4 regions of the Peribacillus sp. N1 genome follow, and region 3 is predicted to be linked to each of the others. Evidence: riboswitches for the same ligand, from Rfam matches in the RefSeq annotation. Region 3 holds a riboswitch; each other region holds the start of a gene.
The links. A riboswitch is a leader RNA that binds a small molecule or an ion and turns the genes downstream of it on or off. The one in region 3 is predicted to bind cobalamin.
Positions count from the first base shown of each region.

Region 1: linked by a shared signal. The riboswitch ahead of metE (5-methyltetrahydropteroyltriglutamate--homocysteine S-methyltransferase) and the one ahead of ACYP5M_RS11420 (FecCD family ABC transporter permease) in region 3 are both predicted to bind cobalamin.
Region 2: linked by a shared signal. The riboswitch ahead of ACYP5M_RS02345 ((2Fe-2S) ferredoxin domain-containing protein) and the one ahead of ACYP5M_RS11420 (FecCD family ABC transporter permease) in region 3 are both predicted to bind cobalamin.
Region 4: linked by a shared signal. The riboswitch ahead of ACYP5M_RS15270 (ABC transporter substrate-binding protein) and the one ahead of ACYP5M_RS11420 (FecCD family ABC transporter permease) in region 3 are both predicted to bind cobalamin.

Region 1 is NZ_BAAHZO010000007.1:163,792-167,623, reverse strand. It holds gene ACYP5M_RS23435 (aminopeptidase) at 1-170, opposite strand, end outside; gene bcp (thioredoxin-dependent thiol peroxidase) at 182-652, opposite strand; gene ACYP5M_RS23425 (potassium channel family protein) at 715-1,134, opposite strand; cobalamin riboswitch at 1,379-1,571, shown strand; gene metE (5-methyltetrahydropteroyltriglutamate--homocysteine S-methyltransferase) at 1,718-3,832, shown strand, end outside.
Region 2 is NZ_BAAHZO010000001.1:504,915-508,746, forward strand. It holds gene cbiQ (cobalt ECF transporter T component CbiQ) at 1-232, opposite strand, end outside; gene ACYP5M_RS02330 (energy-coupling factor ABC transporter substrate-binding protein) at 219-530, opposite strand; gene ACYP5M_RS02335 (energy-coupling factor ABC transporter permease) at 532-1,275, opposite strand; gene ACYP5M_RS02340 (hypothetical protein) at 1,310-1,468, opposite strand; cobalamin riboswitch at 1,452-1,647, opposite strand; cobalamin riboswitch at 1,849-2,038, shown strand; gene ACYP5M_RS02345 ((2Fe-2S) ferredoxin domain-containing protein) at 2,191-2,559, shown strand; gene cobJ (precorrin-3B C(17)-methyltransferase) at 2,574-3,832, shown strand, end outside.
Region 3 is NZ_BAAHZO010000002.1:611,478-615,309, forward strand. It holds gene ACYP5M_RS11410 (ABC transporter substrate-binding protein) at 1-646, opposite strand, end outside; gene ACYP5M_RS11415 (heme ABC transporter ATP-binding protein) at 675-1,442, opposite strand; gene ACYP5M_RS11420 (FecCD family ABC transporter permease) at 1,439-2,518, opposite strand; cobalamin riboswitch at 2,710-2,898, opposite strand; gene ACYP5M_RS11425 (GNAT family N-acetyltransferase) at 3,036-3,515, opposite strand; gene ACYP5M_RS11430 (L-cystine transporter) at 3,799-3,832, shown strand, end outside.
Region 4 is NZ_BAAHZO010000003.1:478,212-482,043, reverse strand. It holds gene ACYP5M_RS15285 (acyltransferase family protein) at 1-206, shown strand, start outside; tRNA gene ACYP5M_RS15280 (tRNA-Arg) at 396-469, opposite strand; gene ACYP5M_RS15275 (polysaccharide deacetylase family protein) at 699-1,547, shown strand; cobalamin riboswitch at 1,634-1,808, shown strand; gene ACYP5M_RS15270 (ABC transporter substrate-binding protein) at 1,972-2,937, shown strand; gene ACYP5M_RS15265 (FecCD family ABC transporter permease) at 2,900-3,832, shown strand, end outside.

The sequences.
Region 1 (3,832 bases), on a different contig from region 3:
TCGAGTTCTACATATGGATAAGCACCCACTCTGTATATTTCATCAATCAGCTCTTTCAATAATGGTTTCGTATTGATATTCCCCCGTATGAGGATTCTCTCTTTTGGCTGTAATTGTATCGAATGATGAATCAGCCTGGCTGCAAGCTTCGTTATTCGCTCATCCTTCATCTGCCTGTCCCTTATTTTTCGAGGTCGCGAAGAGTTTGAAGAGCTTCTTCGACATGGCCTTTGACCTTTACTTTACGCCATTCTTTGACTACCATACCAGCCTTATCAATCAGGAAAGTTGAACGTTCAATGCCCATATACTCCTTGCCGAAGTTCTTTTTCAATTGCCACACATCAAATGATTCAGCCGCTTCATGATTTTCATCAGCCAGCAGCAGAAAAGGCAATCCATGTTTTTCGATGAATTTTTCATGACGTGCAGCTGGGTCTGGGCTGATTCCAATGATGACCGCGTTCAATTCCTCAAATTGCTCATTATGGTCCCGGAAATCACAGGCCTCCGTCGTGCAACCTGGCGTCATGTCTTTTGGATAAAAATATAAAACAATATATTTCCCCTTAAAATCCGATAGGGACACCATTTCACCATTGTTTGCAGGGAGCTTGAAATCAGGTGCTTTTTCTCCAATTTTAACAGTCATATTGAACCCTCCATTTCTTTCATTATGGTAAGAGTACCCAATAATCGAAAGAAACACAACTTTCATTTATCCTTCCTATCTTTGTGCTCCAAATCGATCACCGTCCGGATCACGAACGCTGCCGGCAGTGTATAACCGATGAAAGCCTGAATCGTAGCTATCATCCTGCCCATTCCAATCGGGGCTATATCTCCATACCCTACAGAAAACATCGTCATCGCACTAAAATAAAAAGAAGTCTTCAACTGTTCATAGAAAGTGCCATCCAATCGATTGCCCATATCAAGAATCACCGAATGATTCTGAAGTTCGTATAATAAATAAATCAGTGCAAATCCAACTAATATCGTCGCATATAAATTGCCAAGCCACAGCATATCCTCCAGAGAAAACTTCTTTCCTCCCGACTCGACAAGAAATAACGTACGAATGCTCATCACCATGCAAAAAATGATTCCTGCAATCAAGATGTAGAAAGTCATCCCCCACGCCCCATTTCAAAACGCCACTTCCTCTATACATACTCCCTGTCCAAACAATATATTCTTTTTTAGGAACAGACCTCATCCTTATCACCCACACACCTTATAACCGGATACTTTTCCTGAATCGTTTTTCCATGTTGACCCTTTTGGTCGGATATGTTAAGATTGTCTAAATTTTTATAATAGTTTTTATTTTATAAATTTTTAACCTGCAAACAGTTATCAAGGCAGGTTTTGTCAAATTTCATATGTGGAAATAGGTTCCTAGTTTTTAATTAGGATTAAAAGGGAAGTCCGGTGTAATTCCGGGACGGTCCCGCCACTGTAATGGGAGTGTTAGCGCCATCCAATATGCCACTGATCAACGGATCGGGAAGGCCCGCCGCTAATGTTAATCCCTAAGTCAGGAGACCTGCCTATTTCGACAACACTGTTTTAACCTACGGGAGATAGGGAGGTGTTAGGGACCTTATAATTGTAAGGGGCATTTTGCATGCCTCTTTATTTTAAGCATTTCTAACCATCTCTTTTGACGGTTAGGAATGCTTTTTTTATTGCTCAATTAAATGAATATAGGAGGATGGGAATATTGAAAAGCAGTAGTTTGGGTTACCCTCGAATCGGGGAAGATCGTGAATGGAAACGTACATTGGAAGCTTACTGGTCCGGTAAAATCGATGAAGCAGAATTTACGGCACAACTAAAAGCCATCCGTTTAGGCAACTTACAAAAACAGAAGAAACGAGGCATTGATATCATTCCTGTCAACGACTTCACTTTCTATGATCAAATGCTCGATATGTCCGTAATGTTCGGTCTTGTTCCTGAACGTTATTCAGCCTATGAAAGCGGAAGCGTTCCCCTTTCCGTTTATTATTCAATGGCTCGCGGAAACAATGATGAAGTCGCTTCCGAAATGACGAAATGGTTCAATACGAACTATCACTATATTGTCCCTGAATTAAAGGTGCCACAGCTAACGTTAACGGAAAATAAACCACTTGCAGCATATCGGGAAGCCAAGGAAAAGCTAGGAATTGAAACAAAGCCCGTGTTGATCGGTCCTTATACTTTCATCTCCCTTTCCAAAGGCTTCAAAAAACAAGATATCCCTGGCATCATCCTGAGCCTGCTTCCCCTATACACGCAAATCCTCCGGGAGTTGGAGCAAGAAGGCGTGAAGTGGGTTCAAATGGACGAACCTTCACTTGTTTCATCGATTTCCAAAGAAGATATGCAAACTGTTACTTACCTCTATGAAAAACTGAATGAAGCAGCACCAAACCTGAACATCATGCTACAAACATACTTTGATGCCGTGGAACATTACCAGGAAGTCATCGAATTACAAGTCCAAGGAATCGGTCTTGATTTTGTACATGACAAAGGGAGGAATCTAAGCAACCTGGAAGCATTCGGCTTTCCGAAGGACAAAGTGCTTGCTGCAGGTTTGATTGACGGAAAAAACATTTGGCTTTCTGATTTATCGAAAAAAATCCAATTGATCGAGACTCTTAAGACAATGGTAGCCGAAGACCGAATCTGGCTTCAGCCCTCTTGTTCCCTGCTTCATGTCCCGGTGACCGTTCGTAATGAAACCGCCCTATCAAACGAAGTGAAAGAGGCCCTTGCTTTCGCTGATGAGAAACTTGAGGAAATCACACTCTTGGTCAAAGGGAATAATCAAGGCTTTGAAGCAATCGCCGAGAAAGTCGATGCAAATAAATTCACGCTTCAAACGTTAGCAAGTTCAAATGCCCGGAATCACGGAACTGTACAATCCAATGTCGAAAAGGTTAAAACCAGAACCGCCGGCCGTCAGCTTCCATTTAAAGAGCGTTACCAAAAACAACAGGCATTTTTCAAATTGCCTTTTCTTCCTTCGACTACGATCGGCAGCTTTCCGCAGACATTTGATGTTAAACAAGCACGCGGGAAATTCAAAAGAGGAGAATGGACCGCTTCGCAATATGAAACATTCGTTAACGAAGAAATCGGCAGGTGGATCGAAATCCAAGAAGAAATCGGTTTGGATGTCCTTGTTCATGGGGAATTCGAACGAACGGATATGGTTGAATACTTCGGCCATAAGTTAGGTGGATTCGTCTTTTTAGAAAAGGGGTGGGTACAATCCTATGGATCCCGCTGTGTGAAACCGCCAGTCATCTACGGCGACATCCATTTCATCGAACCGATGACAGTCAGGGAAAGTGTATACGCACAATCACTGACGAAGAAGACGGTAAAGGGAATGCTTACAGGTCCTGTTACGATTTTGAACTGGTCATTTGTCCGTGATGATATTTCCAGGGAGAATGTATGCTATCAGCTGGCACTCGCTTTGGAAAAAGAAGTCATTGCATTGGAATCCGCTGGAATCAAAATGATTCAGGTCGATGAGCCTGCACTTAGAGAAGGTCTGCCATTGAAAAAAAGCGATCGCGACGAATATTTGAACTGGGCTGTGAATTCGTTCTTGATATCGACATCAAGCGTGGAGGATACAACCCAAATTCATACGCATATGTGCTATTGCGACTTCAACAGTTTCATGGATGTCATCTCCTCCCTCGACGCCGATGTAATTTCCATCGAAACATCCCGCAGTCATGGGGAGCTTGCTTCCGCATTCGAGGAAAAAACATATGAAAAAGGTATTGGTCTAGGTGTGTATGACATTCACAGCCCGCGTGTG
Region 2 (3,832 bases), on a different contig from region 3:
TTCCAGATAGTATAAAAAATCCTGGCAATAGAAGTAATTTCAGATAATAGGAAAGCGGGATTTTTGCCGCAAAAATGATTAAAGCGCTCATCACCGTAAAAGTGATGAGCGAAACGGTCATATCCCTTACCGTTAACGAAAACAGCAAAAGGGAAAGTGCAAAAACCATCTTTTCCAACGGATGAACATCCTTTAGCCCATTGAAATAGGCATATTTATCAATGAGTAACATGCTTCGATTTTTCTGTCAATTCTTGTTTGGTTTGCTTATTCCTTTGTCTCATCACGCCAATGAAGTATCCAATGAAACCGGCTCCGATTGCAGCTTGAAGCGCAAATAATAAGCTTTCGGTTTCTGCACCTGGCGGCTCCCATATACTGTTGAACCATGGCTTGTATTCCGGATGGATCTTAGTGATGGCTTCCTCAGCTTCGCCGTCGGCACCGCCAAATTCCGTTCCTTGTTGGGTGATTAACGGTATGGTTGCAAGAATGACAACCAGGAAAAGCAGCAGTAGACTTTTTTTCATATTAACGGGCCTCCTTAGAAAAAACTCGCAGCAATTTCAATTCACCTAGATTGTATTTTTTCAAGAAATTCATTACGACGACTGTCAATAACCCCTCACTGATTGCCAAGGGAATTTGGGTCAGGGCAAAAATACCTGCAAATTTACTGAAAGAGGCCATGAATCCTCCTACCTCGGAAGGAAAAGCAAGAGCAAGTTGAACGGAAGTGACCACATAGGTTCCTAAATCTCCAAAAGCAGCTGCCAAGAAAACGGCAAGTGAAAAAGACCACCCCAATTTAGTTGCGCCCTTGAAGACAAAGTAAGCAATGAACGGTCCGCAAACGGCCATGGAAAATGCATTGGCCCCTAATGTCGTCAATCCTCCGTGAGCCAGTAAAACAGCTTGAAATAACAGAACGATGGAGCCAACGACACTCATGGCCAATGGTCCGAATAATATGGAACCCAAACCAACTCCGGTAGGGTGTGAAGAACTTCCCGTAACGGAAGGAATCTTTAGGGCCGATAAAATAAATACAAATGCGCCCGATAGGCCAAGTATCATTTTTGTTTCTGGATTTTCCCTAACTTTGGACCTAATGGACCGGTAACCCAAGATTAAAAATGGAAACGTCACGGCCCACCAGAATATAGCCCATTCAATGGGTAAAAAGCCCTCCATGATATGCATGGCCATTGCCCGGTTCGGGATAAAAAGCAACAAGATGACAAAATAAATAATTTTCCAATTGGTTCTTTTCATTCTTTCTCCTTTCAATACTTTTAAATTTTTCTGATCAATCTTGAGAAGAAAAGCGGCGCCCAACATAAAAAGCACTTCTCTCAAAGGAAAGAAGTGCGTAATGAACAGGAATTTTGCAGCATGAAGCAATCATGGGCCATTCTGCCTGATCCGCACGCCCATCCTCGTAGGCTGAAACAGTTTCACGTTTCATGGCAGGTCTCCTGGCTTTGGTTCATCATCCCATTACATCCTTCCCATCTCATTTGACAGTGGATTAAAGTTAAAGTAATAGGACTTCCCTTTACAGTGGCGGGACCGCTCCGGATTTTCACCGGCTTCCCTTTTAAGTTGAATTCCGAGAAATTCAACACCATAAAACTTATGTAATTATTTTGAAAATTCTCGTATAGTGTACCATAAAGAAATAATTTCAGCTACACTATCTTTTTTTTCGGGACGGATTTTGTTGCAAGGAAAGGATTTTAACTGGTTTTACACTATTAAACTTTTCTAAACAGTCGGAATAAACTATTGAATTTTGATAAAGTTGTTATATGATAGATTAAGTTAGTTAGAAATGTATAATAAAACCAAATATTTCATTTTAAAAGTGCCCTTGTGTGAATAAGCAAGGGATAATAGGGAAATCGGTGAAAATCCGATGCAGCCCCCGCTACTGTAAACGCTGATGAAATTGTCGATAGCCACTGGCATGATGCCGGGAAGGGACAAAGTAAAATGAAGCGTAAGCCAGGAAACCTGCTTTTAAAATTGCATGATACTTTTCGGAGGGAAAGGTAGAAGGACTATGACGATTTTGGAAGGATTTGGCATGTTTGCCTTTGGCTTCTCATTCATATAGTTTTTTTAAAACCTTGACTCTAATGTTAAGGTTTTTTATTTTGCCTTTTCCCTGAACTCAGGAGGAAGAAGATGACTACTTGGAACTTGATGGGTACAAATACGCATCTGTTGATTTGTAATGGGAGCAGCTGCATGAAAAAGGGCGGGGAAGAAGTAACCCAAGCGATTCGCGATGAAATTACTTCAAAGGGACTTGATTTGAAAATCCATACAACCAGGACACGCTGTAACGGAAGATGTAAGGATGCCTGCGTTGTGATTGCCTATCCCCAAGGAAACTGGTATCGAGTGGAAACGCCTGAATTCGGTCGGCAGATCGTCAGTAATATCGATGATGGTGAATTTGTTCCACAGATGATCTATCAATTCAATGATGGGGAAATGACCCCTAATCCAGATTTTCCTGCTCATACGGGTATTTCAAAGAACAAAGCGTAAAAGGAGATGTCTTAATGAGTACAAACGGTAAATTATTCGTCGTGGGTTTTGGGCCCGGGAATTTTGAACACATTACCAAACGTGCCGTCGAAGCCCTTCAAGAAAGTGACTACATCATTGGTTATAAAACTTATGTTGAACTCATTCAGGGACTGCTTACAGATCAAACGATCATTAGTACGGGGATGACTGAAGAAGTATCACGTGCACAGGAAGCAGTGAAACAAGCGGAGCTGGGAAAGAAAGTGGCGGTGATTTCCAGTGGGGATGCCGGAGTTTACGGGATGGCAGGGTTGGTTTATGAAGTATTGATTGAGAAAGGCTGGAAAGAAGAAACTGGAGTGGGCATTGAAGTCATTCCTGGCATTTCTGCAATCAACTCATGTGCGTCTTTACTCGGGGCACCAGTCATGCACGATTCGTGTACGATCAGCCTCAGTGATCATTTAACTCCTTGGGAACTGATCGCTAAAAGGGTTGAAGCAGCTGCAATGGCAGACTTTGTCATTGCACTTTATAATCCGCGCAGCGGCAGGCGGACCCGGCAAATTGTTGAAACACAGAAAATTCTCCTTCGCTACCGCTCGCCGGATACACCTGTCGGGTTGGTGAAAAGTGCTTATCGCGATAGGCAGGATATTGTCATAACCAATTTGCAGGATATGTTGAATCACGATATTGGAATGTTGACCACCGTCATTATCGGTAATTCATCCACCTTTTTATATGATGACAAAATCATCACACCAAGAGGCTATCAGAGAAAATATACTTTGAATTCGGAAAAGCAAACATTGAAGCCGCATCAGCGACTGCAAAAAGAAGCGGAACCGTGGGCATTAGATCAAGAGACCTTAACCGAGTCCGCTGGAGGAGTTGGATTACTTACAAAAGCACCAGAAAAGAAGCCAGCTTCCTTTGAAATGGCAATGGAGGCCCTGTCAAGAGTCAAGGGTCAAACCGTTAAGCAATCCATTCAGCCGATTGTTCAGCAAAAAATGGAGTCGGTATTCGAACTTGCCGTTAGTCCAGGTGTGGCGAATAAACAATTCACTCCCAAACAAATGATGACACTTGCGGAAGTTGTTGGGGAAAAGGGAACGATGGAATACACGCCAAATCATAAAATCGTCTTAAAGATTCCGACAACGGATCCGGAAGTCATAACGGGGAAATTGCAATCAGCAAACTTTCTTTTGTCGCCGATTGGAGATGTACTGACATTAAAAGCCTGTGATTTCTGTGATGGTGAAAAAGCGGAATCCATTCCTTA
Region 3 (3,832 bases):
CGCTGTCATATACGAAAACGTTTTTGGGCTTGCCTGCACTTTCGATTTTTGCTGTAGTTTCTTTTATTTCCCGTTGCATCTCTTTGATGACTTCCGCTGCTTTTTCTTCTACATGAAAGATGCGTCCAATATTCTCAATATCTTTATACACATCTTCTATTGTCGGTGTTGACATATTGGAAGACTCTTGGATATATGTATTGATTCCGGCTTCTTTTAGCTCTTGGACGGTTCCTAACGTTTGTTCCGTAAAGGCGCTTTTCCAGCCTGCATATGCAAAATCCGGCTCAGCTTCAAAGAAAACTTCTTTTGATGGGTATTCCTTGGAAAGCACAGGCACTGTTTCATAGGCATCTTTATACTTTGGCAAAATTTCGTCATCCAAATAAGCCGTACCTGCCATTGAATCCTGCAACCCCAATGCAAGCATGATTTCCGTCGCATGCTGGTTTAGCGAAACCGCACGTTTTGGTGCCTCTGCATAGGTGAATTCATGATCCAGATTAGTGATGACCACTTTTTCTTTTCCACCTTTTTCGCTCTGTTTGCCTCCGTCCTTTGAAGCTTCCTCGGAGTTATTGCAAGCGCCCAATATCATCATTGCCAATAAACTGATGCTTAACAAAATCTTTCGGTAAACAGTCATATACTTTCCCCTCATATCCATTGTTTTTTTATATATGTGCTAAAAAGGTGATATGCGTCTTTTGCGTGATGGGGTGTATGCCGATTTCCGTTTCCACCCCGAACACCTTCCTTATCATTTTTGTCGTCAATACAGCTTCTGGTGTTCCGGATGTGATCACTTTGCCATTTTGGATGACATATATATGATCACAATACATGGCTGCCAAGTTTATATCATGCAGAGCCGTCAAGACGGTAACGTCCAGCTTTTTTACAAGGTCCAGCAATTGGAGCTGATGCCTGATGTCTAAATGATTCGTTGGTTCATCCAGGATGATGATATTCGCTTCCTGGGCAAGGGCACGGGCTATGAGGACACGTTGTTTCTCACCACCTGATAAGCTCATGAAACTCCTGTCTTCAAATCCACTCATTTCAACGCGAGCTAATGCTTGATTGACGATTCCTCTATCTTTCTCCGTATCTCCCTGAAATAACCGCTTATGAGGATGCCGTCCCATCCAAACCATCTCTTGTACACTAAAGTCGAAGGTCAGGGATGTTTCCTGACTGACAACCGCCATTTCCCTGGCTGTTTGTTTCTGTGAAAGCCGGTAAAGGTCACGGCCGTCCAGGTGAACAGCTCCCGTATGAGGCTTCAAGATCCGAGAAGCATTTTTTAATAAAGTGGATTTCCCACTCCCATTCGGACCGATCAGCCCAACGAACTGCCCAGTTTTTATTTGCAGTGATATATCCTCAATGATAGGAGTGTCCAGAATTGAATAGGATACTTCTTCAATAGCTAATCTCACTTGCCCCCACCTCCAAATGAATATGAACTTCGCCGCAAAAGCCAAATGAAGAATGGTCCTCCGCAAAGTGCGGTGACAACGCCAATCGGAAGTTCTTGAGGTGCCAGGACCAGCCGGGCACAAACATCTGACCAAATGACGAGGATCATGCCAATCAATATGCTGCATGAAAGAACACGTTTATGGTCTGTCCCGACCAATAGCCGGGCTAAATGCGGTACGACCAGACCGATGAACCCAATCGAACCGCTTACAGCCACAACTGTTCCCGTAACAAGGGATGTAATGATGATCAGAACTTTACGGAAGGCTTCCATATTGACTCCGAGCGTCGCGGCTACTTCTTCGCCCATCAATAAGATATTGAGGGAGCGGGATTGTACGATAAGGAACAAGGAAACCACAAGCACCACAACCGCTGGAATCGGTATGTATTCCCATTTTGCCCCCGCTAAGCTGCCCATCATCCAAAACATCGCTTCACGGATGCCGGAATCTTTTGGTGCAAGAGTGACAATGAAATTAGTGACGGCAGACATGATCATCGAAATGGCTACACCCGCCAATAACAGCCTTGTCGTTTGAATTCTCCCTCCCACTTGAGCCAATAAATACACGGAAAGCATCGCAGCCATGGCCCCCAGGAAGGCACCGAATGATAACGCATATTGACCGAATATAGGAAGCGCCCCAAAAAGAATGACAAGGGTTGCAGCAACAGAGGAACCAGATGAAATGCCCAGAATATACGGATCTGCAAGTGAATTGCGCACCAAGGCCTGGATGACGACACCCACTACGGATAATCCCGCACCTACCACCGCACCGAGCAATACACGGGGCAGGCGGATATCCCAAATGATCCGCTCTTGTGCGATACTCCAATTCACCTCCAGAAAACCACCGATAAAAGGCAGATGCCCTAAGGCGATCTTCCAAACCGTTATTGCTGACATCTTAACTGGCCCAAGGGTAACAGCGAATGTAACTGATAATAAAAGGATGCACAGCAAGAAAAATAGCAGAAAACGAAACCTGCGCTTGGCATTTCTCTCAAAATGAGGTTCTTCAAGCACATCCCCTCTCTCTTTCAATGAGCTTCTAATCAATGACTCTTCCAATGATGAAATCCTCCTTCAAAAAAAACACAAAAAAACCCCAATCCTTTTAACAAAGAATGGAGTTACGAGTATAGGCCAAAAAATACGGAAGGACCTAAGTCCGCCTTTTCTTACTCTCGAACACCTCTCCTCTCAGCGAAGGAAAAATTGGTGATGCTCACTAGGTAGGTCTCCTGGCTTCCATATCAACATTTCCTTTCGTCTTCCCTGACTGACGGTCAAGTGACATCCTGAAAGAAAACTCCTTGGTTACAGTGGCGCGACCACTCGGGATTTGCACCCGATTCCCTGTTACCCTTTGTTCACACAAAGGCACCCAGCGGCAAATATATGAACTTCGCAAAATTTTCCAAACAATTAAATACAACGTTAGTATAGTATACTCCCAATCTTTTCACAATTAAAAAAATGGGATGCGGTCTATTATATAGAAGAAAATGGATTTAAAGGTTCTTTCTATAATGGTAGAATGTTAGCTTTGACCCGTATCCACACTAAACTCCTCATCAATCGAAATCCGTTCAAAACCGTTTTTCACTAAAACCTTTTGGGAAGCGATATTGTCGCTTGTAGTTTTGGCATGTATTTGAGTCACATTCAATTCCGGCGCCAGATTAACCAAAAGCTTTAGAGCTTCATTCGCAAACCCTTTTTGCGTAAACGCTTCACCGATTCTATAACCGACATGAGCCGTACCATTAACGGGGTCGATATCCACAAGATTAATCCTGCCGACGATTATGCCTGAACCATCCTTAATCAAATAACAAGAAGAGATAGCATCTTCTTGTTCTTTTAATAATTCCTTATGCCTGATTCCAAACGATCCAAAGCTATAATAATCATCTCCCCGGCCTGGGACCGTTTGCTCGAAAAACCTTCTATTATTGCATTCAAATGCAAATAACGCTTGTGCATCCCGTTCATTAAGCCTGTCAATGTATATATCCATTATTCTTCCACCCTTTCAAAAAAACGCTCCTAATCTATCATTCAAGAAAACAAAGGGCTTATCCTTCCTGATAAATAGATAGATGAAGATTTGTACCCTGGCTTGATCCAGCTTCCCTTTATTGTTCCCTCAAATCCAGTTCCTGAATAAAGATAAATACATGAATTACTACAAAAGTCAAAAATAAATTATTTTTTTCTGGTAAAAAATCAGCGGATGATGTATCATAGGCTTCAGATATTCATTATTCTCATTTGGTTAATCGGAATTAGGAGGAATATATATGATTGGTTATGTGTTTTTAAATCTTGCCATAA
Region 4 (3,832 bases), on a different contig from region 3:
GCTTTTGGAGACAATTTGAAAAAGAGAATAAATCATTGCATAAAATTGACTTAACAGATTACTTTAAAGTGAACGGTGAATTTCAGCCCATTATTGGTAATGTTATAATTTACCGGGACAATAGACATTTAACGAATACTTATTCTGAAAGTTTCGGACCTATTTTTGAAGAAAAAATCAACGAGATAGGCTTAGATAGAAAGTAAGTATAGCTAAAGGGAATTTTGTTTGGGTCTATTGGTTATCTTGATATAAAAAATCTGAGTTCTGTGTTTTACAGGGCTCGGATTTTTTTATATGAACTTGTGATTAACTTTGTCTAACCGCCCCATAAATCACAGAAAAAACCCTGTTACTACGCGGAAGAACCGCATTGTAACAGGGTTTTTAGTTAGCGTCCCAGATAGGAATCGAACCTACGACCTACAGCTTAGGAGGCTGTCGCTCTATCCTGCTGAGCTACTGGGACATATAAAAAAGTCGACGACTTATTTATTATATTTCTTATAGGCAAACTTTTCAAGCTAATAGCACATACTTATTAAAAAAAATCCTCATAAATGCTTAACAGGTCACTAAGCTCTCGTCTTTCCCTTTTTTTCATTTAATGGAATACTTTATTAATCACTAGTTTTCTGGTACTATTTTACTATAAAAAAATTAGGAGAATGATAGTGGGGAAATATAGAGTGTTAAGGATGGTTGCAATGCTGGGGATTTTGATTTTACCTGCATGCTCACAAGAGATTTTAGAAGGTATAGGCACAAAAACAGCTGCACCGATTGCGGAAGATGACATCGAAGTGGTCGAAGCGGCGGATAATGGGGCAGGGCAGGAATTGGAGGGCCAGATCGATACGGGAGACTGGATAACGGCCGAGTCCGCCGTCCAGCTTCCGATCTTGATGTATCACAGCATTTCTGAAGGTAATCGCCTTCGGGTTCCAAGTGAGGAATTCCGGTCACAGATGGTTTGGCTTCGGGAGAATGGCTACTATACATTATCTCCTGAAGAGGCATTCCTCGTTTTAACCGAGAATCGGATGCCAAGTGAGAAGTGTGTCTGGCTTACTTTTGATGATGGCTATACAGATAACTTCACGGAGGCATTCCCGATATTAAAAGAAAATGATATGAAAGCAACTGTCTTCATGATCGGGAAGTCCATTGATAAAGGTCATCACCTGACTGAAAATCAAATGATGGAGATGAGCAGGAATGGGATTTCAATCGAAAGCCATACTATCAACCATTTGGAGCTGAACCGCATGACGGCAGAGCAGCAAGAAGCTGAAATGGTCCAGTCTAAGAAGCTATTCGACCGTATTCTCGACCAGGACACGACAGTGCTTTCCTACCCGGTTGGCCGGTATAACGAAGAGACTCTCAGGCTGTCAGATGAAGCCGGATACAAGATGGCAGTCACTACCGAACCTGGGGGAGCTTCAAGGGAACAAGGGATGCATGCCCTGCATCGAGTTCGGATTTCACCCGGTTTATCAGTCGATGGGTTTGCGTCATTGATTGAAAATGCTTCAAATCATTGAGTGTGGAAGGGTCATTTCGAACCTGTTCAGAAAAATCATATAATAATCGATTCTTACATGGTGTATAATGAAGGCAATGAAAATTATATACATATGAACGATTTGGTGTCGTAATGACTTAAAAGGGAAGCTGGTGAAATGCCAGCGCGGTCCCGCCACTGTATATGGGAGCTGACGGCTGTGTACCACTGTATGAAATATGGGAAGGTGCCGTTGACGATGACCATGAGCCAGGAGACCTGCCAAAATTCGTACACCTGTAACCTACGCGGATGGGAAGGTGTGTGGCAGACCCTAAGAAGTCCGTAATGATATTGTTGCCATACAAGCACCTTCCGTTTAACGGGAGGTGCTTTTGTTTTGGGGGCATCTTCCGAGATTATTGGGTGAAAGAAATTAAATAAAAAGATTGTGGGGAATGAAAATGAAGAAAATTTTTGGTCTGATATTGTTGATGTTGCTTACTGCAGGCATGATGGTCGGCTGCAGTGGAGCTACTGATGAAGGAAAAGAACAGCAGCAAACGAAACATGCTCAACACAAAACTTTCCCGATTACGATTAAAGATGCAACTGGGGAAAAAGTAACGATAGAAGAAAAACCGAAGAAAATCGTTTCGTTAATACCAAGTAATACGGAAGTGGTCTTTGCACTTGGTTTGGGTAAAAAGGTCATTGGTGTTTCCGATAATGATAATTACCCGGAAGAAACGAAAGAAATTGAAAAAGTTGGCGGAATGGAAATGAACACGGAGCTGATTGTCTCCATGAAGCCTGACCTTGTTCTTGCCCATGCATCAAGTGCCCATAATTCGAATGAGGGTTTACAGCAGCTAAAGGATGCTGGAATAGATGTCCTCGTAGTCAATGATGCACAAAGCTTTGACCAAGTCTATGAGTCTATTGAAATGATTGGACAGGCAACGGGTGAACATGACAAGGCAAACGAAATCGTTGCGGATATGAAAACGAAGCTCAAGGATATCGAGGAAAAAGCCAAATCCGTAAAGGAAGAGGATAGGAAGACCGTTTTAGTGGAAGTTTCGCCTTCACCGGAAATATACACACCGGGAAAAAATACTTTCATGAATGAGATGCTTACTATTATTTCAGCGGATAATGCTGCTGCTGAATTGGACGGTTGGGCAAAGATTGATGAAGAGTCGATGATTGCTGCAAATCCTGATGTCATCATTACAACTTATGGTTATTATACGAAAGATTCAGCAAATGAAGTGAAGGGCCGAAAAGGATGGCAAGACGTAAATGCTGTTAAGAATAACAAAGTCTTTGATGTCCATTCTGACTTGGTGACCCGTTCCGGTCCACGCTTGATAGAGGGAGTAGAGGAACTTGCCAAATCAGTCTATCCGAACCAATTTAACAACTAAATGGACGTTTGCCTATTTGATTGCGTTTTTAATTTTGTTATTCGCAATGACGGTAGGCATTTCCTTTGGTTCGGTGTCAGTACCGATTCCCGTACTTTTACAAATAATCGGCAAGGAGATCTTTCATTTGCCGATTTCCGCTGATCCGGATGTGATGCTGACGAATATCGTGATGAACATCCGCTTGCCGCGTGTGTTGCTTGCGGGGTTGGTCGGGGCATCGCTGGCGATTGCGGGTGCGGCATTTCAGGGGCTGCTCCGGAACCCGCTCGCTGATCCTTACACATTAGGTATTTCATCAGGAGCATCGGTCGGCGCCGTATTGACAATATTCTTGAATATATCACTGCCGTTCATCGGTTTATACACTCTTCCGGCATTGAGCATTTTATGCTCAGTGCTCACGATGCTCTGCGTATTGACTTTTGCAAAAAAAATGGATCGATCGATGAAAGTGGAAACGATCATTTTAACGGGAATCATTTTCAGCTCGTTTTTAAGTGCCTTCATTTCATTGATGATTGCGCTGACGGGTGATGAATTAAGACAAATCATCGGCTGGCTGATGGGAAGCGTTTCAATGCGCGGATGGAATTATATTGCAATCATTTTGCCATTTTTTATCATTGGTTCGTTGATCTTGATCATGAATACAAGTGAATTGAATGCGATGACTTTCGGGGAAGACCGGGCAAAACACTTAGGTGTGAATGTTAAGCGGCGGAAAATGTGGATCTTGATAGCCGGTTCGACATTGACGGGGGCGGCGGTAGCCGTTTCAGGGGCGATTGGCTTTGTAGGGTTGGTCATTCCTCATTTTGTCCGAAAGATATGGGGACCTGATCATAAACATTTGCTTCCGCTGTCATTGCTGATAGGAAGCGGATTTTTAATT